DNA from 3 places in the Streptomyces sp. NPDC001868 genome. Region 3 is predicted to be linked to each of the others. Evidence: riboswitches for the same ligand, from Rfam matches in the RefSeq annotation. Region 3 holds a riboswitch; each other region holds the start of a gene.
The links. A riboswitch is a leader RNA that binds a small molecule or an ion and turns the genes downstream of it on or off. The one in region 3 is predicted to bind cobalamin.
Positions count from the first base shown of each region.

Region 1: it holds a riboswitch for cobalamin, as region 3 does, so the genes downstream of both, ABT147_RS27735 (CbtA family protein) here and ABT147_RS21210 (cobalamin biosynthesis protein) in region 3, are expected to answer to the same signal.
Region 2: it holds a riboswitch for cobalamin, as region 3 does, so the genes downstream of both, ABT147_RS10885 (ribonucleoside-diphosphate reductase subunit alpha) here and ABT147_RS21210 (cobalamin biosynthesis protein) in region 3, are expected to answer to the same signal.

Region 1 is NZ_JBEOYO010000027.1:3,034-12,459, forward strand. It holds gene ABT147_RS27715 (DUF4396 domain-containing protein) at 1-284, opposite strand, end outside; gene ABT147_RS27720 (metal-sensitive transcriptional regulator) at 1,128-1,445, shown strand; gene ABT147_RS27725 (heavy metal translocating P-type ATPase) at 1,526-3,844, opposite strand; gene ABT147_RS27730 (heavy-metal-associated domain-containing protein) at 3,958-4,251, opposite strand; cobalamin riboswitch at 4,404-4,557, shown strand; gene ABT147_RS27735 (CbtA family protein) at 4,601-4,870, shown strand; gene ABT147_RS27740 (DUF5134 domain-containing protein) at 5,614-6,474, opposite strand; gene ABT147_RS27745 (hypothetical protein) at 6,842-7,132, shown strand; gene ABT147_RS27750 (DUF6153 family protein) at 7,380-7,811, shown strand; gene ABT147_RS27755 (multicopper oxidase family protein) at 7,888-9,426, shown strand, end outside.
Region 2 is NZ_JBEOYO010000007.1:61,813-71,238, forward strand. It holds gene ABT147_RS10855 (carbon starvation CstA family protein) at 1-1,146, shown strand, start outside; gene ABT147_RS10860 (YbdD/YjiX family protein) at 1,127-1,327, shown strand; gene ABT147_RS10865 (DUF3311 domain-containing protein) at 1,495-1,773, shown strand; gene mctP (monocarboxylate uptake permease MctP) at 1,770-3,395, shown strand; gene ABT147_RS10875 (nucleoside hydrolase) at 3,750-4,739, shown strand; gene ABT147_RS10880 (GNAT family N-acetyltransferase) at 4,837-5,343, shown strand; cobalamin riboswitch at 5,407-5,542, shown strand; gene ABT147_RS10885 (ribonucleoside-diphosphate reductase subunit alpha) at 5,665-8,088, shown strand; gene ABT147_RS10890 (ribonucleotide-diphosphate reductase subunit beta) at 8,088-9,098, shown strand; gene ABT147_RS10895 (hypothetical protein) at 9,250-9,426, opposite strand, start outside.
Region 3 is NZ_JBEOYO010000017.1:64,300-73,725, forward strand. It holds gene ABT147_RS21185 (class II aldolase/adducin family protein) at 1-699, opposite strand, end outside; gene ABT147_RS21190 (lysozyme) at 899-1,648, shown strand; gene ABT147_RS21195 (inorganic phosphate transporter) at 1,882-3,132, shown strand; gene ABT147_RS21200 (hypothetical protein) at 3,164-3,385, shown strand; gene ABT147_RS21205 (hypothetical protein) at 3,429-3,740, opposite strand; cobalamin riboswitch at 4,063-4,192, shown strand; gene ABT147_RS21210 (cobalamin biosynthesis protein) at 4,300-5,271, shown strand; gene ABT147_RS21215 (cobyric acid synthase) at 5,268-6,785, shown strand; gene ABT147_RS21220 (putative cobaltochelatase) at 6,964-9,072, shown strand; gene cobO (cob(I)yrinic acid a,c-diamide adenosyltransferase) at 9,073-9,426, shown strand, end outside.

The sequences.
Region 1 (9,426 bases), on a different contig from region 3:
AGGCCGGCCCGGCGTACGGCGAAGAGCGTGAACGAGTACCCGAACAGGAACGCGAGCGTGATCGCGAGGACCATGGTCGGCACGTTGCCCCACAGGAGGGCGGTGCCGATGACCATGCCGAGGATCTCGCCGATGGCGCACCCAGTCAGGCAGTGCAGCGTCGCCTTCGCAGCCATGGCCCAGGACGTTCCCGTGTGACCCTGGTGGGTCACCGAGTGGTCGTCGTGGCCTTTGTGAGCGGCGTTGTCGTGTGCGGTGCTCGTGTGGTGCTCGTTGTGCTCCATGAGTCTTCATCCCCATTCCTGTCCCTCGTGGCCCTCCTCGAGCCACAGTCTAGGAGGCTATACCCCAGGGGGGTATACCGCCAAGGAGGTGACGCTGCCTAATCTCGTCAACCTGGCGGGCCTTGGCCGACCGTTACCGCCTCGCCCACGTATCCGTCACCGATCCGTGGAACAAGGCCGCGATACGGCCTCCGTCCTCGCCCGCCACACCCGAAAACCCGCGCAGTGAAGCGCCGTTGCCCGGCGCCGATACCGTCAAGGCCGCCATGGGCACCGTCCTAGACCGGGCCGCCGTCACCGCCGTCGAGCGCCTGGTCCGGCATTCCGCACGCCACCTTCCGTCGCCGCTGCAGCGACCTGATCGGCACCCACTTTCAGCCCCGCTTCCTGGCTTCCGCCCAGCCAGCGTCAGAAGAAAGCCGACCGTGCCAAGGTGCAGGACGGGCTGGACTCTGCCTGGAGCGCGGCCGGAATTGAGGGCGTGGTCGTCAAAGGGGTCGCACAGCTACCTGCCGGGCGAGCGGCCCTGGGCCTCTATGACGATGCCGGCGGCCTGCGGACGGTCACCCCTCTGTCCGGAGACGTCGCCCCCACTGGTGGCTCGGCCCCGCCTGCGACTGGATCGGCGGCTACCTCGGCGCCCTCTACGATCCACAGCGTTTTCCCGCATGGGACGCACCACAAGAGGTCCTACGTCGTGATCACCGACAAGACCCTCCCGCGGACCGCGCAGACGGCGCAGACGGCTGAGGAGAACCTGAGGCGATCCTCCTGGTGCAGGATCTGAATCGCGAACGTGCATCCACCCCCTCCTGCCGTCGCCAGGTAATACCCTTGAAGGGTATGAAGCAGCTGGAGCAAGTCGAGGCCGAGCAGGCGGCGCCCGGGTACCACGACAACAAAGACGCCGTCCTCAAGCGGCTCCGCCGTGTCGAGGGTCAAGTGCGTGGCCTGCAGCGTCTGGTGCAGGAGGACACGTACTGCATCGACGTGCTCACCCAGGTCGCGGCCACCACCAAGGCCCTCCAAGCTGTGGCGATGCAGCTGTTGGAGGACCACCTGGGGCACTGCGTGCACGACGCCATCGCGGCCGGAGGAGACGAAGCCCAGGACAAGGTCGCCGAGGCTACGCAGGCCATCGCCCGGCTCATGCGCACCTGAGTCCGGCCCGAGCGGTTTCCGCACGGCGAGGCGCGCGACCGGAAAGGCCGCGCGCCTCGCCAGTGGGCGTCTTGTCATATCTACTTGAAGGACCGCAGCCGCAGGCTGTTGGTCACCACGAACACCGACGAGAACGCCATCGCGGCGCCCGCGATCATCGGGTTGAGCATGCCGAAGGCGGCGAGCGGCAGGGCCGCGACGTTGTAGCCGAATGCCCAGAACAGGTTGCCCTTGATGGTGGTCAGGGTCCTGCGGGAGAGCCGGATGGCGTCGGCGGCCACCCGCAGGTCACCGCGTACGAGAGTCAGGTCGCCTGCCTCGATCGCCGCGTCCGTGCCGGTGCCCATGGCCAGGCCGAGGTCGGCGGTGGCGAGGGCGGCCGCGTCGTTGACGCCGTCGCCGACCATCGCGACCGTACGCCCCTCGCTCTGCAGCCGCTTGACGACGTCGACCTTGTCCTGGGGCAGGACCTCGGCAATCACCTCGTCGATGCCGACGGCCTTGGCGACGGACTCGGCGACGAGTTGGTTGTCGCCGGTCAGCAGGACGGGCGTCAGGCCCAGACAGCGCAGCTCGGCCACTGCCTCGGCGCTGGTGTCCTTGATCGCGTCGGCGACGGTGAGGACGCCGCGTGCCTTGCCGTCCCAGGCTACGGCGATCGCCGTACGTCCTTCTGCCTCTGCGGCGGCCTTGGCCTCGGCAAGCTCCTGGGGCAGCTCGATGACCCTCCCCCACTCTCGGCTTCGCTCGAGTGGGGGGACCCCCATCTTGAGCAGCTTCTCGCGGCCGACGAGCACCGCGTGTCCGTCGACGACGCCCTGCACGCCGAGGCCGGCGACGTTCTCGAAGTTCTCCGGGACCGGCAGACTTCCGGCTCGCTCGGCCGCCCCGGCTGCGATGGCCTGGGCGATCGGGTGCTCGGAAGCGTGCTCCAACGCGCCTGCCAGCCGCAGCAGTTCGCCCTCGTCCACGCCCGGTGCGGTGAACACGTCCTGGAGGGTCATCCGGCCGGTGGTGACCGTGCCCGTCTTGTCCAGGACGACCGTGTCGACGCGGCGGGTGGACTCCAGGACCTCGGGGCCCTTGATGAGGATGCCGAGCTGGGCGCCGCGCCCGGTGCCGACCATCAGGGCGGTCGGCGTGGCCAGGCCCAGGGCGCAGGGGCAGGCGATGATCAGGACGGCGATGGCGGCGGTGAAGGCGGACACGGTGTCGCCGGTGGCTCCGAGCCAGACTCCGAACGTGGCGACCGCGATGAAGATGACGACCGGTACGAAGATCCCGGAGATCCGGTCGGCGAGCCGCTGCACCTCGGCCTTGCCGTTCTGCGCGTCCTCGACGAGCTTCGCCATCCGTGCGAGCTGGGTGTGCGTGCCGATGCGGGTCGCCTCGACGACGAGCCGGCCTCCGGCGTTGACGGTGGCGCCGGTGACGGCGTCCCCTACGGTCACGTCCACCGGCACCGACTCGCCGGTCAGCATGGAGGCGTCCACTGCGGAAGCGCCCTCGACGACGGTGCCGTCGGTGGCGATCTTCTCTCCGGGCCGTACGACGAAGCGGTCACCGACAGCCAACTGGCCAACGGGGATGCGTACTTCCTGGCCCCCGCGCAGCACCGCGACGTCCTTGGCGCCCAGCTCCATGAGCGCCCGCAGCGCCGCACCCGACTTCCTCTTGGCGCGAGCCTCCAGATACCGCCCGGCGAGGATGAACGTGGTCACTCCGGCCGCGGCCTCCAGGTAGATGGAGGAGGAGCCGTCCCCGCGGGAGATGGTGAACTCGAAGCCGTGGCGCATGCCCGGCATCCCGGCGTGTCCCCAGAACAGCGCCCACACCGACCAGCCGAGCGCGGCGAGTGTGCCGATCGACACCAGCGTGTCCATGGTGGCGGCGCCGTGCCGGGCGTTCGTCCAGGCGGCCCGGTGGAAGGGGAAGGCGCCCCAGACGACGACGGGAGCCGCCAGGGTCAGAGACAGCCACTGCCAGTTGTCGAACTGCAGAGCCGGAACCATCGCCATCAGAACGACAGGCACGGTGAGCACCAGCGAGATGTACAGGCGCTGCCGCAGGGTCAGCAGTTCACCGTCCGCCGCCGGAGCGGTCTCTCCCTCGCGCTCTTCGGTGATGGCGGAAGCGGGCGGGGGTGGCTCCTCGGCGGTGTAGCCGGTCTTCTCGACGGTGGCGATCAGGTCGGCGACCTCGACGCCCGCCGGGAACGAGACCTTCGCCTTCTCGGTGGCGTAGTTGACGGTAGCGGTGACGCCGTCCATACGGTTGAGCTTCTTCTCGATGCGGGCGGCGCACGAGGCACAGGTCATGCCGCCGATGGAGAGCTCGACCTCGGCGGCGGGCGCGGGCGCCGTGCCGGTGAGTGTCTTCTCGGGAGCCGTGCTGGTCATGGGCTTATCTCCAGGGGGAGGCCGGGACGTACGGCGTCCGTATCAGCGGAGCGGTACGTCCCGGCGCGGGAGGAATTCGCTGTCCGGGGCCTTGGGCGGCCTCGAAGGGAGCGTCAGGCGCGGCCGACGAGCTCGTACCCGGCCTCGTCGACGGCGGCGCGGACGGCCTCCTCGTCGAGTGGGGCGGCGGAAGTGACGGTCACCTCGCCGGTGTCGGCGACAGCGTTGACCGCGGTGACGCCGGCGAGCGCGGAGATCTCCTGGGAGACCGCGCCCTCGCAGTGGCCGCAGGTCATGCCGGTCACCTTGTAGCTGGTGGTGACGCCGACGCCCTGGACATCGACCGTGTCACCGGAGCCGCAGGATCCGCAGCAAGAGCCGGAGCTGGAGTTCGTCTCAGTGGTCATGGCTACTTCCTCAGGGTGTGGATGCGTGAGTCGTCCTGCGCGGGAGAGGCGTTGTTCCCCGTCCTCTCCCACGGACGCCAACACTATACCCCCTAGGGGTATTCTCCCCAGTGTGGCGCTGCCCGCTCGGTCTGGTCGGTGCGATCCGTCTACCGCTAATGTGCTTAGTAGGTGTCGCGACGTGCGGCGAACAACTTCACATCGAAGCGACGGTGAGCAGGAACCCGGTGAGAATTCGGGGCGGTCCCGCCACTGTGACCGGGGGTGCCCCGGGAGTCGGACGCTGACCCGTCGTCCTCCTGAACTGGTCGTCCACCCGCTGCGAGACGGCCTGATCGCCGCCGCGGCCGTGAGCCTGGCACTGGTCGCGTTGGACGCGGTGTTCTTGGACCAGGGCGCGCTGCTGTCACCGATGCTGGGCAAGATCGCGACATCGGCCAACTACATTCACGAGTTCGCCCATGACGGCCGGCACCTACTCGTCCGCTATCCGGCCAACCCGCCGGGGGCGGGCGATCCGGGGACGCTCGACACCCGGGTGAACGCGTGGCTCGCCGCCATGGCGATCGGAGTGATCGCCGTCGCCCTGGCCTGGCGCGTCCATCGGTGGCTGGAGTAGCACGGTCGTCCCGCGCCGCTGTGCCAGCTGGCTGTGACGGCCATCGTGCTGGCCGCGCTGGCGTCGCTGTTCGCCCTGCCGGACAGCCCTGACGCGGTGACCGCCCCAGCCGCGCTCGTGTGGGACTTCAGGGTGCTCTCGGCCGCCTCCATGGGTCTGCTCTGGGGCGGGCCGGCCGTGGCTTCGGGTTGCTCGGGGTGGGGGCGGCCCATGCCCGGACGACGGCGAGCGTGCGTACGGCGGCCGCGCCTGTCGCCTGACGCCCAGGTGGGATGACCTCGGTCGTCGCACCCGCGAGATGTCCGCGTCGACCGAGTCCTTGATGGCTCAACGGACGATCAGGGTGCCTTTCATCTCCGGATGGAGGGTGCAGACGAAGCCGTACTCGCCGGCCTCGGAGGGGGCGGTGAAGGTCCCGGATTCCCCACCGGCGATGTTCCCGGTGTCGAAGGCATCGCCGTCCGTGGCTGTGAGGAGTGCACGGCGGAGTCCTTGTTCACCACGGCGACGTTCTCGCCCGGCCGCACTTCCGGACCAGCCGGGCTGAACGCGAAGTCCTCCATCGTGATGCGGAGCGCGCCTGCGGACTTGATGAAGGAGGCGCTGACGAGATGGCGGGGCTGGGCGAGGTCGGAGAGGAGTCGTCGTCCCCGTTGGCGCAGGCGGTCGCGAACAGCAGGGCGGCGATTGCCCCAAGAGCCAGTGGGGCGGCACGGCGGCGGCGATGCAGTGGCCAGGAGGCCTCACACGGCCATCATCAGCAACATCGCGGACATGGTCCCGCCCATGCCGATGTGGGCCGCCAGCGCAGCGTCGGGCGCGGCCCCGAGTTTGCGGCGCCGCCCGTGGCCCGTTCGCTGTGCTGTCCGTGCCCTCTCCCACGCCGAGATCGTCAGCGAGGCCAGGAAGACCAACACCGTGTCCGGCATGGCCAGCAGCCAGCGGCCCAAACTGCGTGAGCTCGAACCCCGGCTGCCCCGGCCGGTGCCCCGGACCTTGGCCCACACGGACGCGCCGACCGACAGCAGGAAGTACACGGCGAGGGCCACGACCAGGAACCGCCACACCGAAGTGGACCCGGCGGAGGCGGTGGCATCGGCTGCGGTGTGCGTCATGCCGTGCGTGTCCGCCCCATGCGTGGACCCCATACCCTCCATGGACTCCATGCCGGCCATCTCATGCGTGTGCGTCGCGTTCGCCGTGTTCTCCATGCCCGGCATGTGCGCCATCGAGTGCCCGCCGCCCAGGGCGAGCACCGGTCCGGACGAGGTGCTTGTCATTGCGAGCGTCATGATCACCATGCCGGCACTACCGACGATGAGGTGGACCCAGTGCCGACCGTGCTTCCATCCGCCTTCGCGCGCGTGCCTGGCCGCCATCGCGACGCCTCCGAGCCCGAGGAGGGCGAATGCCCCTGACCACCACATGCCGTAGTCCGCATACCAGGCGACGGTCGCGGGCAAGGCCATCGCGGCCATGCACAGCCCCATCAACAGGTCGCCTCCGGCCGCGAGCCGGGTCACGCCGCTGGTGGTCACCAGGCGGACCGCGCTGACGGCGGCCACCAGGGCGGAGACCAGCGCGATGGCCCAACTGAGAGCCATGGTTCCCATCTTCACCTTCCCGATCGTCCGAACACGGCCGGACTGCGCTGCCGACGCAGCCTCGCCGCACAGAGCACTCGTGGGCGTCTCTTGGGCTGCCAACTGCTAGTGCCCTTAGTACGTCCCGGGGTTGGAGAGCGTTCAGGGTGCCAGTGGGATTTCGCGGCGCGGCGACGCGGAACTGCGACTTCAGCATTGCTAAGTGATGTCGGTCACGCTATGAGTGCGAGTGGGACACCATGCTGGGACGCCATGCGCGACGTCCGTCGTTCGTCAGACCGCTGGAAGCCGTGGAGACGACCTGCGGCGGAGAAACGCAAGCCGCGCCGCTGGTCGCGGCAGCCAGCGAACAGGGGGGATCAACGTCGTGCGTCTGTCGCGCCCGAGCCTGAGCGTCGTCCGTAGGCCGCGGCTACTGCCGCGTACCCGCACAGGGCAGCGGCGGCTGGTGCGGGCGGTCGCCCTGTGCCAAGAGCCGGGCGTCCACTCGTACGGGCTCAGCGCGGTCGACCACCACGACGCGGTCTGGTGCTACGGCGCCACCCGCGAACTGTTCGCCGCGGGCAAGGCGTCCCAGGATGCGGCGTTCGAGCCGGACCCCCAGTTCCTCGGGCCGGGGGGGGCGGGTGTGGCGCGGGCGCTGGTCCACGACCGGTGATGACGTGAGGTATCCCGCTGGTTCACGGGTTGTTGGGTGTGCCAGACTTGCTCCTGGTGCTACTAATGGATTTCGTAGCATCATCGAACCCTTCGGGCGGGTGGCCGTGGGCGGTGCAACAGGAAGCGGCGCGCAAGTGCCGGTATTGCCCACGGCCACCCCTCCGTAACCACGGCTGTCGACCAGGCATTAGGGTACCCCCTGGGGGTATGATGCTGATTCGGTGAGCACGGCACAGGTGGAGGGCATGGCTATTCGGTCAGCTGACAGCGGCGGCATAGCCGCCCGCTGGGCCTACGGGGTGCTTCTGACCTGGTGCGTCACGCTGGCCGTGCTCGTTCACCACGAGACGACCGCAATGAGCGTCACGTCGATGCCGAGCGCAGCCCATGGCCTGATGCCCCGGACGGCCCATGCCGCTCATGTGATGCCGGAGGAGACGGCGCCGGCGGTCTCGGGCCACTCCTCGCACAGCGCCGACGTCAACGGAGGGTGCTTCACTCCCGGGACGCAGCACTGCGCCACGGGGAGCGTCTCCTCCGTACAACTCGCCGTACCCGCCTCGGTCGCGTTCGATCCACTGGCGAACCCGCGTCAAGCCCTGACCGAACACGCGCCTGGCGCCGCGGTCGGCCGAGCCCCGCCCGATCTGTCTGTCCTCTCGCAACTGCGCATATAGGCCGCGCCGGACGGCGCGCGATGTGCCGTTCCCTCCGCGACCACGTCGGCAGTTTCGAATCAGAGGACACAACGCAATGAACAGCATCGACCGTCGCTCCATCCTGCTCGCCGGGCTGGGAGTCGCAGGCGCAGGAGCACTCGCTGCCTGCACCGACGCGAGTGGCACCGGCAGCGGCAACACCTTGGTCAACCCTTCCGCCTCGGCAGTCGCCGCCAAGGAGAAGAAGCGCAAGAGCACGGGACGCGAGCAGAAGCTCACCCTGACCGCCGCGTCCGCGAGGATCGACCTGGGCGGTGGCGTCATGCCCAGGACGTGGGCCTTCGACGGACGCACCCCGGGCAAGGAGGTGCGCCTCTCCGTCGGTGACACCCTGGTCGCCGAGCTGTCGAACCAGCTCCCGGACAAGACGGCCACGTCGATCCACTGGCACGGCATCGCCCTGCGCAACGACATGGACGGCGTGCCGCCCGCGACCCAGACCGCCGTCCGGGCCGGCTCGGCCTTCACCTACAAGTTCGTCGCCGACGCCCCCGGCACCTATTTCTTCCACCCGCACGTCGGCGTCCAGCTCGACCGAGGCCTGTACGCGCCGCTGATCGTCGAGGACCCCAAGGAGGCCCTCGCGTACGACGACGAGTGGGTCGTCCTCCTCGACGACTGGGTCGACGGCGTCACCGGTACCCCCGACGAGGTCTTCGCCGAAGTCAGGCAGGGCATGGGCGGCATGCACACAGGGGACAGCGGCAGCTCGGGCTCCGACGGCATGGAGGGCCATGACATGGGGAGCATGAACATGAACATGAACATGGACATGGGGGAATCCGCGTCCCCATCGGCTTCCGCCTCGTCCGGCGGCGGGTCGATGAAGTTCATGTTGATGGGCGCCGAGAGCGACCTGCTCGGCGGTGACGCCGGTGACGTGAACTACCCGCACCACCTGATCAACGGCCGGGTGGCCACCGACCCGGACGTCTACACCGGCAAGCCCGGCAAGAAGGTGCGGCTGCGCATCATCAACGCGGGCGGGGACACCGCGTACCGGGTGGCCCTCGGCGGCCACAAGCTGACCATCACCCACACCGACGGCTTCCCTGTCGAGCACCAGGAAGTGGATGCTTTGCTGGTCGGCATGGGTGAGCGTTACGACGTCCTGGTCACCCTGGGCGACGGGGTCTTTCCACTCGTGGCCGTGGCCGAGGGTAAGAACGCGAACGGCCTGGCTCTGGTGCGCACCGGCTCGGGGAGCGCGCCGAAAGCGACTGTCCGCCCGAAGGAACTCGACGGCATGATCATGACGGCTTCTCAGCTGCGGGCGGCCGATGGCGTTCGCCTGAAGTCCGCCAAGACCGACGTCACACACGAGATCAAGCTGACCGGTGGCATGGAGAAGTACGACTGGGCCATCAACGGCACGCCGTTCGACATGAACGACCCCGAGGCGAACCCGATCGTCATCGAGGAGGGCCAGCGAGTACGGCTCGACTTCGTCAACGACACCGACATGTGGCACCCGATGCACCTGCACGGCCACACGTACCAGCTCGGAGCGGCCGGCCCGCGCAAGGACACCTCGATCGTGCTGCCGAAGAAGAAGCTGTCCGTCTTCTTCGAC
Region 2 (9,426 bases), on a different contig from region 3:
ATCGCCTGCGGGGCGCTCTCCGGCTTCCACTCCCTCATCTCCAGCGGTACGACGCCGAAGATGATCCAGAAGGAGACGCAGGTCCGGATGATCGGCTACGGCTCCATGCTGATGGAGTCGTCCGTGGCCGTGATGGCACTGATCGCCGCCTCGATCATCGACCCGGGCCTGTACTTCGCGATGAACGCGCCCGCCGGGGTCATCGGCGACACCGTGCAGAACGCCTCGCAGGTGGTGAGCGGTTGGGGTTACTCGATCTCGCCGGAGGAGCTGGCGGCCGCCGCGAAGAACGTCGAGGAGGCGTCCCTGCTGTCCAGGACCGGCGGCGCGCCCACGCTCGCCGTCGGGGTCTCGGAGATCTTCTCGCAGGTGACGGGCGACGGGCTTCGGGCCTTCTGGTACCACTTCGCGATCATGTTCGAGGCGCTGTTCATCCTGACCGCCCTCGACGCCGGCACCCGCGTGGGCCGGTTCATGCTCCAGGACACCCTCGGCAACGTCTACCGACCGTTCAAGGACATCAGCTGGAAGCCCGGCCTGATCATCACCAGCGCGATCGTGTGCGGGCTGTGGGGCTACTTCCTGTGGGTGGGCGTCCACGAACCGCTCGGCGGGATCAACCAGCTGTTCCCGATCTTCGGCATCTCGAACCAACTGCTCGCGGCGGTCGCGCTGACGGTCTGCACGACGCTGCTGGTGAAGTCGGGACGCCTGAAGTGGGCCTGGATCACGGGCGTTCCGCTGGCCTGGGACGCGACGGTCACCCTGACGGCCAGCTACCAGAAGGTGTTCTCCAGCGACCCGCGCGTCGGCTTCTTCAAGCAACGCGGCGTCTACCAGGACGGCATCGACCGGGGCGAGGTCATCGCCCCCGCCAAGAGCATGGACGACATGCACACCATCGTCACCAACTCCACGGTCGACGGCGTGCTGTCGGCCGTCCTCGCCCTGCTGATCATCGTCGTGATCGCGGACGCCGCACGCGTCTGCGTACGGCATGTCCGCCGCCCCGCGCTGTCCACGCTGAGCGAGGCCAAGTACGTCGAGTCGAAGATCGTCGCCCCCGCCGGGCTGATCCCGACCAAGGAGGAGAAGGAAGAGGAGGCGACGGCACGTGCTGCGGTCGGTGCTGGGCAGGGCGGCTAGGGCGGCCAGGGGCGTGCGCTGGTACGTACGGGAGCTGACCGACGAGTCCGCGTACGACCGCTATGCGGAACATCTGCGCACACACGACCCCGACGCGCCGGTGCCGACCCGGCGGGAGTTCGAACGCATGCGGATGGACCGCCAGGAAGCGGACCCCCGGCAGGGGTTCCGCTGCTGCTGAACCCACCGCCGAACCCGCTGAACACACAACCTCCGCATCCGATATCCGGACTGGGGGTTCCATACGACGGAACCCGTCCCTTACATTTCCTGCGCGTTAAGCAGGTGATCAGTGGTGACCGGTGCGGTCACCAGTGCGGTGATCAGCGAGGGGACGGAAACCGGGACATGTCGGAAGCGCCTGAAGTGAGACCACCAGGGCCACCGGTGGTGACACCTGTCAGGGTGGTCATCGCCCTGTGCCTGTTCACCCCGTTCGTGGCGATGCTCTGGGTCGGCTCGTACGCCAAGACGGACCCGGCGTTCATCGGCATCCCCTTCTTCTACTGGTACCAGATGGCCTGGGTGCTCATCTCCACCGCGCTCACCGCCACCGCGTACGTCCTGTGGCAGCGTGACCAGCGGGCCCGTAGGTCCGAGACCAAGGACGGGGGTGCCGCGCGGTGAAGGACGGCGTGAACGGCGTGGCACTCGCCGTCTTCATCTTCTTCTTCCTGGCCGTCACGGTCATGGGCTTCCTGGCCGCGCGCTGGCGCAAGGCCGAGAACGACAGCCTCGACGAATGGGGCCTGGGCGGGCGGTCGTTCGGCACCTGGGTCACCTGGTTCCTGCTCGGCGGCGACCTCTACACGGCGTACACCTTCGTCGCCGTCCCCGCGGCCATCTACGCGGCGGGCGCGGCCGGCTTCTTCGCGGTGCCCTACACGATCCTCGTCTACCCGCTGATCTTCACGTTCCTGCCCCGCCTGTGGTCGGTCTCCCACAAGCACGGCTATGTGACGACCTCGGACTTCGTACGGGGCCGCTTCGGCTCCAAGGGCCTGTCCCTTGCGGTCGCCCTCACCGGCATCCTGGCGACGATGCCCTACATCGCCCTCCAACTCGTCGGCATCCAGGCCGTGCTGGACGTGATGGGCGTGGGCGGCGGCGAGAACACCAACTGGTTCATCAAGGACCTGCCGCTGCTGATCGCGTTCGGTGTCCTGGCGGCCTACACCTACTCCTCCGGTCTGCGGGCGCCCGCGCTGATCGCGTTCGTGAAGGACACCCTGATCTACATCGTCATCGCGGTGGCGATCATCTACATCCCGATCAAGCTCGGCGGCTTCGACGACATCTTCGCCAAGGCCGGCGAGGCGTACAGCCAGACCAACCCGGCGACGGACAAGCCGCGCGGCTCCCTCGTCCCCGGTGACGCCAACCAGTGGACGTACGCGACCCTGGCCCTCGGCTCGGCCCTGGCGCTCTTCATGTACCCGCACTCGATCACGGCGACGCTGTCGTCCAAGAGCCGCGAGGTCATCCGCCGCAACACCACGATCCTGCCCCTGTACTCCCTGATGCTGGGCCTGCTCGCCCTGCTGGGCTTCATGGCGATCGCGGCCGGGATCCAGGTGCAGAACGGCCAGCTGGCGATCCCGCAGCTGTTCGAGACGATGTTCCCGGACTGGTTCGCGGGCGTCGCCTTCGCGGCCATCGGTATCGGTGCGCTGGTCCCCGCGGCGATCATGTCCATCGCGGCGGCGAACCTCTTCACCCGCAACATCTACAAGGACTTCATCAAGCCGGACGCCACGCCCGCACAGGAGACCAAGGTCTCCAAGCTGGTGTCCCTGCTGGTGAAGGTCGGCGCCCTCGCCTTCGTCCTCACCATGGACAAGACGGTCGCCATCAACTTCCAACTGCTGGGCGGCATCTGGATCCTCCAGACCTTCCCGGCCCTGGTCGGCGGCCTCTTCACCCGCTGGTGCCACCGCTGGGCACTCCTCGCGGGCTGGGCGGTCGGCATGCTGTACGGGACGATCGCCGCGTACGGGGTGGCCTCGCCCACGCAGAAGCACTTCGGGGGCTCCTCGGCGGAGATTCCCGGGATCGGTGAGATCGGGTACATCGGTCTGACGGCGTTCGTGCTGAACGTGGTCGTCACGGTCGTGCTGACGTTCGTCCTGCGGGCCGCCAACGCCCCCGACGGCATCGACGAGACCCGGCCGGAGGACTACACGGCGGACGCGGGCGACGCGGGCGTCCAGGTGGAACTGCCGCCGGCGACGGCGGGGTCGAGCCACTAGGTTCGCGTACCGGATTCCGGGGCGGCGCGGGGTGTCTTTCGCCCCCGCCGCCCCTACCCGTCCCATCCCCCAGGGGCGGTGCCCCTTCGACCCCCTTCGCGCTCCGCGCGGGATGGGTGGGTGAGTGAGTGCGGGTCCGGTGGGGGCTGGTCGCGCAGTTCCCCGCGCCCCTGAAAAAGCAGGGGCTGCGCCCCTCGCTTTTCGCCCCGAAAGGGCCGGAGGCCCTTAAGGGGCGCGGGGAACTGCGCGAGAAGCCCCACGCACCGGCACCTTGGGGGTCGAAGGGGCGCAGCCCCTGTTGGATGGGACGGGTAGGGGCGGCGGGGGCGAAACCCATCCGGCTACGCTGGCCGCGTGACCGCTCGCACCCCGATCGTCCTGGACAGCGACCCCGGCATAGACGACGCCGTAGCCCTGCAGTACCTGCTCGGCACGGACCTGTGGGACCTCAAGGCCTACACATCGGTCGGCGGCAACCTCCCGGCAGCGGCCACATACGCCAACGCCCGCGCCCTGACCCGAGCCCTCCGCATCGACGCCGACGTCCCCGTACACAGAGGCACGGGCCGCCCCCTCTCCCGCCTCCCCTACCGAGAGGCCTCCGCCTTCCACGGCCCGGCGGGCCTCGGCGACGAAACCCTCCCCGACTCGACGGCCCCGCACCCCACGGAGTCGTCCGCACAGGCCCTCCTGCGGCTCTCCCGGGAGTACGAGGGCGAGCTGACCCTCTGCGCGACCGGCCCGCTCACGAACGTGGCCGTCGCCCTGCTGGAGGACCCGGACTTCGCCCGCCGCATCGGCAGGTTCGTGTTCATGGGCGGCGCCGCCCACGTCCCGGGGAACATCACCCCGGTCGCCGAGTTCAACATCTGGGCCGACCCGGACGCCGCCGAGATCGTGCTCTCCTCCGGCATCCCGTTCACCATGGTCGACCTGGACGCCTCGCACCGCTGGCTGTTCCGTCCCGCCGACCTCGCCGCGCTGGAGGCCGCGGGCCCGGGCGCGGCCCTCGCCGCCCGGCTGATGCGTACCTACATGGACGCCTACACCCGCCACGGCGGCGACGGCACCTGCCCGCTGCACGATCCGCTGGCCGTCGGGGTCTGCGGGGACGAGGCGTTCATCGAGGCGGCCGAGGGGGCGGTCGTCGTGGAGTGCGCGAGCGAACTCACGCGCGGCCAGACCGTGTTCGTGCCGGCCGCCGCCCACCGCGTCCACTACTCCGAGTCCCCCGCCCTGACCGCCCGTCTCGGCGCCACGGGCCGCGTCGCCCTGGGGCCGGGCACACGCGACTTCAGCAGGGACTTCGTGGCGACGCTGCCGCGGTGGCCTGCGGTGGGCTGAGCGGAACACACCCGTCCGGGTCGGATCATCGGACAAGTCTTCGCCCCTGTGGACAACTGCGGGCCCCGCTCCCGCCCGCTGATGCACACTGCGACGCATGGACATCACGATCAGGCCCGTGGCCCCGGACGAGTACACCACCCTCGGCGAGACCACCGCGCAGGCTTACCTCGGCGACGGACTCCTGGACTTCGGGGAGAGCGATGCGTACCTCGTCGAGCTGCGCGACGTGGCGAAGCGGGCCGCAGCGGCCGAGGTGCTCGTCGCCGTGGCGGACGGCCGGGTGCTCGGCGGTGTGACCTTCGTCCCGGCGGGCGGCCCCATGGCCGACATCGCCCGTGCGGGAGAGGCCGAGATACGGATGCTCGCGGTCGATCCGGAAGCGCGTGGGCGGGGTGTCGGCGAGGCCCTCGTGCGGGCCTGCGTGGAGCGCGCCCGGGCCGTGGAGGGCTGCGTCCGCGTGGTGCTGTCGACCCAGCGGAGTATGCACGCCGCCCATCGCGTCTACGAACGCCTGGGCTTCACCCGCACACCGGAGCGCGACTGGAGACCTCTCCCCGACCTCTACGACCTCACGCTGATCACCTATGAGTTGACGCTCTGACACCCTGCGAAGTCGATGGCGACACAACATGTGGGGGTGCCACCGCGCCCCGGCACTAGATGTATGCTCATGCTCGCTGTCGCCGCAGGGGAATCCGGTGCGAATCCGGAACTGTCCCGCAACGGTGTACTCGCGTGCGTACATCTCCATTTGCGCACGCCTGTTCAGTCCGAACACCTGCCGACAGCGCACCCGGCCGTCCGGTCCGGGTGCCTGACGTCCGGGCCTCGTGGAATGGGCCGGTGGACGCGACGCCGCGTGCGCTCGTGTGCTGCCGCCTGCCCTCCGCAAGGCCCCTTGCCGAGCGAGGGAGAGCCCCACGTGACCATCGCGCCAGCCGACCCGGTTTCAGCCGATTCGGTTTCAGCCGACCTGGCTTCAGCCGAACCGGCGACGGAGACCGACGGTCCCGGGACCGCGTTGCTGCGGACCCTGACCGAGCTGACCGTCGACCTCCCCGACGCCGATCCCGGCCGGGTCGCCGCCGCCGCGTTGCGAGGCCGGTCCTCGCGTGCGGCCTCCGCCGAGATGATCGTGGAACTGCGAGAGCTGGCCACGGAAGCGGCCGCGGGACTCATCTCCGAGGACCCCGCCTACTCGAAGCTGGCGGCCCGGCTGCTGGCCATCGGCATCCGCGCCGAGGCCGCCTCGCAGGGGGTCACGACGTTCACCGAGTCCATCGCCGTCGGCCACCGGGAAGGTCTCGTCGCCGACCGCACGGCGGAGTTCGCCCGTGTGCACGCCGGGCGTCTCGACGCCCTGATCGACCCGGCCGGCGACGACCGCTTCGGCTACTTCGGCCTGCGCACCCTCCACAGCCGCTATCTGCTCCGGCACCCGATCACCCGCAAGGTCATCGAGACGCCCCAGCACTTCATGCTGCGGGTGGCGAGCGGCCTCGCCGAGGACGACACCTCCCGTGCCGTCGACGAAGTCGCCGCGCTCTACCGGCTGATGAGCCGCCTCGACTACCTCCCCTCCTCCCCCACGCTCTTCAACTCCGGTACGCGCCACCCCCAGATGTCGTCCTGCTACCTCCTGGACTCCCCGCTGGACGAGCTGGACTCCATCTACGACCGCTACCACCAGGTGGCCCGCCTCTCGAAGCACGCCGGCGGCATCGGCCTGTCGTACTCCCGCATCCGCTCGCGCGGTTCGCTGATCCGGGGCACCAACGGGCACTCCAACGGCATCGTGCCGTTCCTGAAGACCCTGGACGCCTCGGTGGCGGCCGTGAACCAGGGCGGCCGGCGCAAGGGCGCCGCGGCGGTCTACCTGGAGACCTGGCACTCCGACATCGAGGAGTTCCTTGAGCTGCGCGACAACACCGGTGAGGACGCCCGGCGTACGCACAACCTGAACCTGGCGCACTGGATCCCGGACGAGTTCATGCGCCGGGTCAACGCCGATGAGCAGTGGTCGCTGTTCTCGCCGTCCGACGTGCCCGAGCTGGTCGACCTGTGGGGCGAGGAGTTCGAGGCCGCGTACCGCGCGGCGGAGGCGAACGGCCTGGCGAAGAAGACCATCCCCGCCCGTGATCTGTACGGCCGCATGATGCGCACCCTCGCGCAGACCGGCAACGGCTGGATGACCTTCAAGGACGCGGCCAACCGCACGGCCAACCAGACGGCCGAGCCGGGCCATGTCGTCCACTCCTCCAACCTCTGCACGGAGATCCTGGAGGTCACGGACGACGGCGAGACGGCGGTCTGCAATCTGGGCTCGGTGAACCTGGGCGCCTTCGTGGACCGGGCGACGGGCGACATGGACTGGGAGCGGCTGGACGAGACCGTCCGCACGGCCGTCACCTTCCTCGACCGCGTCGTCGACATCAACTTCTATCCGACCGAGCAGGCGGGCCGCTCCAACGCCAGGTGGCGCCCGGTCGGCCTCGGCGCGATGGGTCTCCAGGACGTCTTCTTCCAGCTGCGCCTGCCCTTCGACTCCCCGGAGGCGAAGGCGCTGTCCACCCGGATCGCCGAGCGCATCATGCTCGCCGCGTACGAGGCCTCCGCCGACCTCGCCGAGCGCGGCGGCCCGCTGCCGGCCTGGGAGAAGACCCGTACGGCCCGTGGTGTGCTGCACCCCGACCACTACGGCGTCGAGTTCACCTGGCCGGAGCGCTGGGCGGCCCTGCGCGAGCGCGTCGCGACGACGGGCATGCGCAACTCCCTGCTTCTCGCGATCGCGCCGACGGCCACCATCGCGTCCATCGCGGGTGTGTACGAGTGCATCGAGCCGCAGGTGTCCAACCTGTTCAAGCGCGAGACGCTGTCGGGCGAGTTCCTCCAGGTCAACTCGTATCTGGTGGCCGAGTTGAAGAAGCTCGGAGTGTGGGACGCGCAGACCCGGGAGGCGCTGCGCGAGTCCAACGGCTCGGTGCAGGGCTTCACCTGGGTGCCGCAGGACGTCCGCGACCTGTACCGCACGGCCTGGGAGATCCCGCAGCGCGGCCTGATCGACATGGCCGCCGCCCGCACCCCGTATCTGGACCAGTCCCAGTCGCTGAACCTGTTCCTGGAGACGCCGACCATCGGCAAGCTCTCCTCGATGTACTCGTACGCCTGGAAGTCGGGCCTGAAGACGACGTACTACCTGCGCTCCCGCCCGGCGACCCGTATCGCCCGCGCGGCCCAGGCCCAGGCCCGGCAGCCCGAAACGACCATCCCCGTCCAGCAGGCCGGCTCGGAAGACGCCGTCGCCTGCTCCCTTGAGAACCCCGAGTCCTGCGAGGCCTGCCAGTAATGTCCAGCGACCAGAACCTGCTCGACCCCGGCTTCGAGCTGACTCTCCGTCCCATGCGCTACCCGGACTTCTACGAGCGCTACCGGGACGCGATCAAGAACACCTGGACCGTCGAGGAGGTCGACCTCCACTCGGACGTCGCCGACCTGGCGAAGCTGTCCGAGGGCGAGCAGCACATGATCGGCCGGCTGGTCGCGTTCTTCGCGACGGGCGACTCGATCGTGGCGAACAACCTCGTGCTGACCCTCTACAAGCACATCAACTCCCCCGAGGCGCGGCTCTATCTGAGCCGCCAGCTCTTCGAGGAGGCCGTGCACGTCCAGTTCTATCTGACGCTCCTGGACACCTACCTGCCCGACCCGGAGGACCGGACGGCGGCCTTCGCGGCGGTGGAGAACATCCCCTCCATCCGCGAGAAGGCGGAGTTCTGCTTCAAGTGGATGGACTCGGTGGAGAAGCTGGACCGCCTGGAGTCCAAGGCGGACCGCCGCCGCTTCCTGCTCAACCTGATCTGCTTCGCCGCGTGCATCGAGGGCCTGTTCTTCTACGGCGCCTTCGCGTACGTCTACTGGTTCCGCAGCCGAGGCCTGCTGCATGGTCTGGCGACGGGCACCAACTGGGTGTTCCGCGACGAGACGATGCACATGTCCTTCGCCTTCGAGGTGGTGGACACCGTCCGCAAGGAGGAGCCGGAGCTCTTCGACGACCTGCTCCAGCAGCAGGTCACGGACATGCTGAAGGAGGCCGTGGAGGCCGAGCTGCAATTCGGGCGCGACCTGTGCGGTGAGGGCCTGCCGGGCATGAACACCGAGTCGATGCGGCAGTACCTGGAGTGCGTCGCCGACCAGCGGCTGACCCGCCTCGGCTTCGCGCCGGTCTACGGCTCGGAGAACCCGTTCTCCTTCATGGAGTTGCAGGGCGTCCAGGAGCTGACCAACTTCTTCGAGCGGCGCCCGTCCGCGTACCAGGTCGCGGTGGAGGGCACCGTGGACCTGGACGAGGACTTCTGAGCCGGTCCGCCTCCAGATGACGGCGTCCCCGGCCGACGTGACCCTCGGGGTCGTCGTCGGGCCGGGGACGTACCGGTGGCGGCTGCCCGCCGCCGTGATGATCACCCACCGTGACGATCACCTCGGTGCCCTCGGCGATCTTCACCCGGGGTCAGGCGGCGCGGGCGACGCGGTGCGCGTGCGCGGCGGTGCCGCGGGCGTACCGCTCCGGGCCGGCCCCGTCGAGGGCGGCGGTACGTTCCTCCGCCTCCCTGAGCTGCCGGTCGACGCGCCGGTCGTGCGCGACGCCGATGATCGCCGGCAGTACGACCAGGGCGAGCAGTCCGAG
Region 3 (9,426 bases):
GCCCGCCTCGCTCAGCTGTTCGCCGGTGAGCAGGTGCGGGGCGAGGCCCGGGACCGAGGAGGCCGTCAGCCAGACCCTGCACATCCATTCGAGCTGGGTCGTGCGGTCGTAGGCCTCGGAGAGCGTGTTCCCGTAGGCCATCGTGCCGTGGTTCTGGAGGAGGCAAGCCGTGCGTTCCGTCAAGGCACGGAGCATGTTCTCGGCCAACTCGGGGGTGCCGTAGGTCGCGTAGGGAGCGACGCGGACGGGTCCGCCGAGGGCCGCGGACATGTAGTGGATCAGCGGCAGCTCGTCCACGAGGGTGGAGACGGCCGTCGCGTGGACGGCGTGGGTGTGGACGACGGCACGGGCGTCGGTGGTGGTGTGGATCGCCAGATGCATGGGGAGTTCGCTCGTCGGGCGGAGCGTGCCGAGGACCTGCCGGCCGGAGAGGTCCACGCCCGTCACGTCGTCCGGGGCCAGGCGGTCGTACGGCACTCCCGTCGGTGTGACCAGGACGGTGTCCCCGACGCGTACGGACACGTTGCCGGAGGTGCCGACGACCAGACCGTCGGCCACCGTCCGGCGGGCCGTCGCGACGAGTTCGTCCCACGCGCGCGCCACGTCGTCCGGCACGCCCCGCCGCCGTACGGTTCGCGCACCCCGAGAATCCCCACCCGCGTCCCGCTCGTCCCGGGTGCCGCTCCGCTGCTCAGCCATGCCGTGATCCTGCCAGGCGGATCGCGTCGCCGGGTCCCGGGCGCGGGCACTGCAGGACCGAGAGCGGGCCTCCGGAAGAGCCCATGTACGCATACATCGCCCGGTGTTGGTGATTGGCCGGTGATCGACCGGGATTCGGTGATCTTCCAGTAGCCTCCGGATGTTTTGTCGCACAAACAGCCATTCCGGGGGGAAACCAATGGCCCGAACTCTTCAGCCGTCCCGTCGTCGCAACCGCGCCTTCGCCGCCTCCGTCGCGGCACTCGCCCTGGGGGGAACCGCGCTCGCCGAGATCCCCGTCTCGGCCGCCGCCAAGCCCAAGGGGCACGACGTCTCCTCGCACCAGAAGAAGGTCGACTGGTCGAGCGCGAGGTCGAAGGGCGCCGAGTTCGTCTACGTCAAGGCGACCGAGTCCACCACCTACCGCAACCCGTACTTCGGCCAGCAGTACGACGGCTCGCGCGGCGCGGGCCTGATCCGCGGCGCGTACCACTTCGCGGTGCCGAACCGGTCGTCCGGCAAGGCCCAGGCCCGCTACTTCGTCGACAACGGCGGCGGCTGGCGCGCGGACGGCCGGACGCTGCCGCCGGCCCTCGACATCGAGTACAACCCGTACGACAAGAAGAAGAAGTGCTACGGACTGAGCGACAGCCGGATGGTCGGCTGGATCGCGTCGTTCAGCGACGAGGTCAAGCGCCTCACGGGCCGCCGTCCGGTGATCTACACGACCACGCACTGGTGGAAGACCTGCACCGGCAACAGCGCGGCCTTCGGCCGGAACCACGCGCTGTGGCTGGCCCGGTACGACTCCTCGGGGGCCGGGGAGCTCCCGGCGGGGTGGAAGTTCTGGACGATCTGGCAGTACGACAACGGCAGCGGGAGCCTGCCGGGTGACCAGAATCTCTTCAACGGCTCGACGGGCCGGCTGAAGGAGTTCGCCAAGGGGTGACGCACCGAGGGGCGCGGGTGTCCGCCGAGGGGCGAAGAGCCACCGGACCTCGGCATTCCGCCTCAGTTCGAACGCCAGGCCGCCGCTCCGTCGAGCTCGACACATCCGCCGACACACAAGCGGAACGGCGGCACCGCATTCACTACACCCCCGCGCCCGTCCCAGTTCATCTTCCGTTCACCCAGGTTGCCTACGGTCCACGTGCCACTGACATCCAAAAGAAGACCGGGTAAATGGAAAACTTCTCGCTGATCCTCGCGATCGTGGTCATCACCGCGCTTGCGTTCGATTTTACGAACGGTTTCCACGACACCGCCAACGCGATGGCCACCACCATCTCGACCGGCGCCATGAAGCCCAAGGTCGCGGTGGCCATGTCCGCCGTGCTCAACCTTGTCGGCGCGTTCCTTTCGATAGAGGTCGCCAACACCATCTCCAAGGGGCTCGTCGACGAGTCCGGCATACAGCCAGAGGTCATATTCGCGGCGCTCGTGGGCGCCATCCTCTGGAACCTGCTGACCTGGCTCGTCGGGCTCCCCTCCAGTTCCTCGCACGCCCTGATGGGTGGCCTCATCGGCGCCACCATCGCCTCGGTCGGCGTCGGCTCGGTCCACGGTGACGTGCTCGTCACCAAGGTGCTGATCCCCGCCGTCGCCGCCCCGCTGGTCGCCGGTGTCGCGGCGCTGCTCGCCACCCGGCTGACGTACCGGCTCGGACGGCACACCAGCGAGAAGGCCTCCGGCAAGGGCTACCGCGCCGGACAGATCGCCTCCGCCGGTCTGGTCTCGCTGGCCCACGGCACGAACGACGCCCAGAAGACGATGGGCATCATCACCCTCGCCCTGGTGGCCGGCGGCGCCCTCGCGCCCGACTCCGACCCGCCGGTGTGGGTCATCGTCTCCGCCGGCGCGGCCATCGCCCTCGGCACCTACCTCGGCGGCTGGCGCATCATCCGCACGATGGGCAAGGGCCTGACCGACCTCCAGCCGCAGCAGGGCTTCGCCGCCCAGACCAGCGCGGCCACGGTCATCCTGGCCTCCTCGCACCTCGGTTTCTCGCTCTCCACCACGCACTCGGTCTCCGGTGCCGTGATGGGCGCGGGCCTCGGCCGCAAGGGCGGGGTGGTCCGCTGGTCCACCGCGACCCGGATGTTCGTCGCCTGGGGTCTGACGCTGCCGGCCGCCGCGCTGGTCGCCGCGCTCGCCGAGTGGGTGACGTCCTTCGGCAGCTGGGGCACCGCCGTCGTCGCGGTCTTCCTCGTCGCCTCCAGCGCCGCGATCTGGGTGGTCTCACGCCGTGAGGTCATCGACCACACCAACGTGAACGACGCCGAGGAGTCGCCGGGCGTGGTGACCACGGCGATGGCGGCCGTGACACCGCCGCCGGCCGGCACCGTGACCGAGGACCTCACGGCGACCATCCCGGCCCCCGCCGCCGAGACCACGGCCTCCGCGAACGCGTCCACGCCGACGCCCGCCGTCTGAGCCCCGCGACCCCCTGAGGAAGATCACCACCATGCACATCGACTGGGCAGCCCTCGGCTCCGTCTTCGGAGTCAGCCTCGTGGTCACCGTGGCCCTCGTCGGCCTCTTCACCCTGGGCATCGTCGGCCTCTCCAAGCGGGAGGAGGCGTCGACCCGGGGCGACTCGGTGGCGCTCGCGACCACCGGGGCGTACGTCTGCTTCGCGCTGTGCGCGGCGGCAGTGGCGTACGGCATCTCGCTCATCATGACCTGAGCCCGGAAGTCCCACGGCCCTTCGGGGCCGTGGGGCGGCCTCGTCAGCGGTGGTGCGGCCTTCGGGGCCGCGCCTCCCCCAGCGCCCGGTTCAGGACCCGGAGCCGTTCCGTGACCGGGGTCAGTCCCCACCACAGGCCGGCCCCGGCGGCACCGAGGACGGTCACCACCAGCCAGACCAGGGCCCGCACATCACCGCCCGGCACCAGAAGCCCGGCCAGGGCGCCCGCTCCGACGGACAGCACGCCCATCACGGAGCAGAAGAGAGCCAGTGGGGCGGCCTCGGTCACCCGTTCTCGCCAGGCGTCCGACTTCCCCGTGCGTGCCGAGGCGGTTCCCCTCGCTCGGTCTGCCATGTGCGCACCTCCCGTCCCCCGGGCGGAACTTCACGATCCGCCCGCTCCCGGGTCCACAAGCCCCGCCAGAAAACCACACCACGGCGCGTAGCGGTAGACGAGCAGCGCGTCACTGTGTGAGTTCGCGTCACGAACCATGACGCGCTCGGCCCGGCGGCCACTTCCTGTCGTTCCCTCAGGTGTTCCCGGCCCGGGCATCGGGGAAGAGCGCGGAAGGAGCCGATTCGGGTGTCTGACGGGATTTCGGCGGTGTGGGCCTCAGCACACCGCTGCGCCGCAGGTCAACAGCAAGTTGACGGGTCTTCCGGGGGCGTGGTGGACTGCCGGGGCCATGTACGACGGCAGGAGAGGAAGCCGGTGCGAGTCCGGCGCGGTCCCGCCACTGTCACCGGGGGAGCTTCTCGAAGCCCTTCCCGGGAGCCAGGAACTCTCGCCGTCGGTCTCGTCGAACCAGGGCGTGGACACCCTGAGTGAGGACACATCGCCATGTGCGCCATGCGCGGCTGCCCGTCGGGGCTCGACGCCCGGTCCCTGCCCGACCCCGTGAACGGCTGAACCGATGCGTGCCGATCGCGTGTTCGCGTACGGCGCCGCCGCCGGACTTCTCGGTGATCTGCTGCTGGGCGATCCGCGCCGGGGGCATCCGGTCGCCGCGTTCGGGCGGGCCGCCGGTGCCGTGGAGCGGGTGCTGTGGCGGGACCACCGGGGGTGGGGCGCGCTGCACACCGCGGTGTGCGCGGGCGGCGCCGTGGCGCTGGGAGCCGCCGCCGCGTCCGCCGTACGGCCGTCGCGTACGGCCTCCGTCGCCCTGACCGCCGCCGCCACCTGGGCCGTTGTCGGGGGGACCTCGCTCGGGCGCGAGGCTCGGGCCGTCGGGCGGTACTTGGAGTCCGGGGATCTTGAGGGCGCTCGTGCCCGGTTGCCTCATCTGTGCGGGCGGGATCCGCAGGCGCTCGACGCGGACGGGATCGCGCGGGCCGTCGTGGAGTCCGTCGCCGAGAACACCTCCGACGCGGTGGTGGGGGCGCTCGTGTGGGGGGCCGTCGCGGGTGTGCCCGGGCTTGTGGGGTTCCGGGCCGTCAACACGCTGGACGCCATGGTCGGGCACCGGTCGGAGCGGTATCGGCGGTACGGCTGGGCCTCCGCGCGGCTCGACGATGTCGTGGGCTGGCCGGGTGCCCGGCTGACCGCGATGCTGGCCGCCGCCGTCGGCGGGGACGCCCGGGGTGCCGTACGGGCCTGGCGGGCGGACGCGGGGAAACATCCGAGTCCCAACGCGGGGCCGGTGGAGGCGTCGTTCGCGGGGGCGCTCGGAGTGCGATTGGGGGGCACGTTGTCGTACGGGGGGCGGGTCGAGCATCGGCCGGTGCTGAATGGGGAGGGGCGGGCCGTCGTCGTGGGGGACATCGAGCGGGCTGTGCGGCTGTCCCGGCGGGTGAGTTGGCTCGCGTTGGGGGTCGGTGCGGGTGCGGCGGTGCTGCGGGGGCGCGTCGCGGGGCGCTCGGCGCGGCGGTCGAGGAGTCAGGGATGAGTGGCGGGCTGTTGGTCGCCGGGACGACCTCCGATGCCGGGAAGAGTGTCGTCACCGCCGGGATCTGTCGGTGGCTGGTGCGGCAGGGCGTCAAGGTCGCGCCGTTCAAGGCGCAGAACATGTCGCTCAACTCCTTCGTGACGAAGGAGGGCGCGGAGATCGGGCGGGCCCAGGCCATGCAGGCGCAGGCCTGCCGGGTGGAGCCCACCGCGCTCATGAACCCCGTGCTGCTGAAGCCCGGGGGTGAGCGCAGCAGTCAGGTGGTGCTGCTGGGCAAGCCCGTCGGGGAGATGAGTGCGCGCGGGTACCACGGCGGACGGCAACAGCGGCTGCTCGGGACCGTGCTGGAGTGTCTCGCCGAGTTGCGGAGCACGTACGACGCGGTGATCTGTGAGGGGGCCGGCAGCCCCGCCGAGATCAATCTCCGGCGCACCGACATCGTCAACATGGGGATCGCCCGGAACGCCGGGCTTCCCGTGCTCGTCGTCGGCGACATCGACCGTGGGGGCGTGTTCGCGTCCTTCTTCGGGACCGTCGCGCTGCTCTCGCCCGAGGACCAGGCGCTCGTCGCCGGGTTCCTCGTCAACAAGTTCCGGGGCGACGTCTCCCTGCTGGAGCCGGGGCTCGACATGCTGCACGGGCTCACCGGACGGCGGACGTACGGGGTGCTGCCGTTCCGGCACGGGCTCGGCATCGACGAGGAGGACGGACTGCGGGTCTCGCTGCGCGGGACGGTCCGGGAGTCGAACGTCGCGCCGCCCGTCGGGGAGGACGTGCTGCGGGTCGCCGTGTGCGCGGTCCCGCTGATGTCCAACTTCACCGATGTGGACGCGCTCGCCGCCGAACCCGGTGTCGTCGTACGGTTCGTGGACCGGGCCGAGGAACTGGCCGACGCCGACCTCGTGGTCGTACCGGGGACCCGGGGCACCGTCCGGGCGCTGGAGTGGCTGCGGGAGCGGGGCCTCGCTGACGCCGTCCTGCGACGTGCGGCGGAGGGGCGGCCGGTGCTCGGGATCTGCGGCGGGTTCCAGGTGCTCGGGGAGCACATCGAGGACGACGTCGAGAGCCGGCGGGGGCGGGTGGAGGGGCTGGGAGTCCTTCCCGTCCGGGTGCGGTTCGCCGAGGAGAAGACGCTGACGCGGCCCGTCGGTGAGGCCCTCGGGGAGCGGGTCGAGGGGTACGAGATCCATCACGGGGTCGCCGAAGTGCTGGGCGGGGAAGCCTTCCTGGACGGCTGTCGGGTCGGGCAGACCTGGGGCACGCACTGGCACGGGTCGCTGGAGTCGGACGGGTTCCGGCGGGCCTTCCTGCGCGAGGTGGCCGCCGCTTCGGGGCGCCGTTTCGTACCGGCCGCCGACACCTCGTTCGCCGCGCTGCGCGAGGAGCAGTTGGACCGGCTCGGCGATCTGATCGAGGAACACGCGGACACGGACGCGCTGTGGCGGCTCATCGAGTCGGGGGCGCCGGCGGGGTTGCCGTTCGTGCCGCCGGGGGCGCCGGGGGTGCCCGGATGAGGGCGCCCCTGTCTCCGGCAATCCCCGCAGGCGCGGGGAGCAGACGAGAACGCCGCCCATGCGAGGCGACATGGCCGGGCCATCCCCGCTCGGGCAGGGAGCACGGCACCAGATTGATCGCCCATGAGCCACCAAGCCACCCCCGTCTCACCCATTCACCCGTAGGAGGGACCAACGCGTGAGCTCGCACTTCCCCTTCACCGCCGTCGTCGGGCAGGGCGACCTGCAACTCGCCCTGCTCCTCAACGCCATCTCACCGCGCATCGGCGGTGTGCTCGTGCGCGGCGAGAAAGGCACCGCCAAGAGCACCGCCGTGCGGGCGCTCGCGGCGCTGCTGCCGGAGGTGGAGGTCGTCGTCGGGTGCCGGTTCTCCTGCGATCCCACGAATCCGGACCCCGCGTGCCCGGACGGGCCGCACGAACCGGCGTTCGAGACCCGGCCGTCCCGCATGGTCGAACTGCCCGTCGGCGCCTCCGAGGACCGGCTCGTCGGCGCCCTCGACATCGAGCGGGCGCTCTCCGAGGGCGTGAAGGCGTTCGAGCCGGGCCTGCTCGCGGACGCGCACCGGGGCATCCTCTACGTCGACGAGGTCAACCTCCTCCACGACCACCTGGTCGACCTGCTGCTCGACGCGGCGGCTATGGGCGCCTCGTACGTGGAGCGCGAGGGCGTCTCCGTACGGCATGCCGCGCGGTTCCTGCTCGTCGGGACGATGAACCCCGAAGAGGGCGAGCTGCGGCCGCAGTTGCTCGACCGGTTCGGGCTGACCGTCGAGGTCGCCGCCTCGCGGGAGCCGGACCAGCGGGTGGAGGTCGTCCGGCGGCGGCTCGCCTACGACGACGATCCGGCGGGTTTCGCGGCCCGTTGGGCGGACGAGGAGGCCGACGTACGGCAACGGGTCGTCGCCGCACGCGAGTTGCTGCCGTCGGTGGTGCTGGGCGACGGGGTGCTGCGGCAGATCGCGGCGACCTGCGCGGCCTTCGAGGTGGACGGGATGCGGGCCGACATCGTGATGGCCCGGACGGCGACCGCGCTCGCCGCGTGGGCCGGGCGGACCGAGGTGCTCGCGGACGATGTGCGGCAGGCCGCACTGCTCGCGCTGCCGCACAGGCGACGCCGGAACCCGTTCGACGCGCCCGGCCTCGACGAGGACAAGCTCGACGAGACGCTGGAGGAGTACGCGGAACCGCCGCAGAACTCGCAGGACCCGAACGACTCGACCGACTCGACCGACTCGCAGGACGACGATCCCGACCCCGACCCCGACCCCGATCCCGACGGGCCCGGTGGTGGGCAGCCGCCCGCTCCGGAGTCCGAGGGGCCGCAGAGCGGCGACAGTGGTGCTCAGCCCGAGTCCGGGGAGGGCGTGCCGGCGCAGGCGCCCGCCGCCGGGGAGCAGTCCGCCGTACGGGCCGCCGAACCCTTTCGTACGAAGGTGCTGAGTGTGCCGGGGCTCGGGGAGGGTGCCGCCGGGCGGCGTTCGCGGGCGCGGACCGAGCACGGGCGCACGACCGGGGCGCGCCGGCCGCGCGGCGCGCTGACCAAGCTGCATCTGGCGGCGACCGTGCAGGCCGCCGCGCCGCATCAGCGGACGCGGGGCCGGTCCGGGCCGGGACTGGTCGTACGGCGGGACGATCTGCGACAGGCGACCCGGGAGGGGCGTGAGGGGAACCTCGTGCTGTTCGTGGTCGACGCCTCCGGGTCGATGGCGGCGCGGCAGCGGATGAGTGCCGTGAAGGGCGCGGTGCTGTCGCTGCTGCTCGACGCCTATCAGCGGCGGGACAAGGTGGGGCTGGTGACCTTCCGGGGGTCGGCCGCCGAGGTGGCGCTGCCGCCGACCTCGTCCGTGGACGCGGCGGCGACCCGGCTGGAGTCGCTGCCGACGGGCGGGCGGACGCCGCTCGCGGCCGGGCTGCTCAAGGCGCACGACGTGCTGCGGGTGGAGCGGCTGCGGGACCCCGCGCGCCGGCCGCTGGTCGTCGTGGTGACCGACGGACGGGCGACCGGCGGGCCGGAGCCCGTCGCGCTCGCCGGGCGCGCGGCACGGCTGTTCGCGGCCGAGGGCCACGCGTCCGTGGTCGTGGACTGCGAGTCGGGCCATGTCCGGCTGGGCCTCGCCGGGCGGCTCGCGGGTGAACTGGGCGGTACGGCGGTGACGTTGGACGAGCTGCGGGCGGACTCCATCGCCGGGCTGGTCCGGGATGTGCAGGGAACGCAGGGCGCAAAGGGCGTGCAGGGCGCCAAGGGCGTGCAGGGCACGCAGGGGACTTCGAGGAGGGTGGCGTAGATGCCGCAGGGACAGCCGAGTGTCGTACCCGACGACGGACTGACGACTCGTCAGCGTCGCAACCGTCCGCTGGTGTTCGTGCACACGGGCATCGGCAAGGGCAAGTCGACCGCCGCGTTCGGGCTCGCGCTGCGCGCCTGGAACCAGGGGTGGCCGATCGGGGTGTTCCAGTTCGTCAAGTCGGCGAAGTGGAAGGTCGGCGAGGAGAACGCGCTGCGGGTGCTGGGGGCGTCCGGTGAGGGTGGGTCCGTCGACTGGCACAAGATGGGCGAGGGCTGGTCGTGGGTGCAGCGCGACGGTCAGATGGACAACGAGGACAAGGCCCGGGAGGGCTGGGAGCAGGTCAAGCGGGAC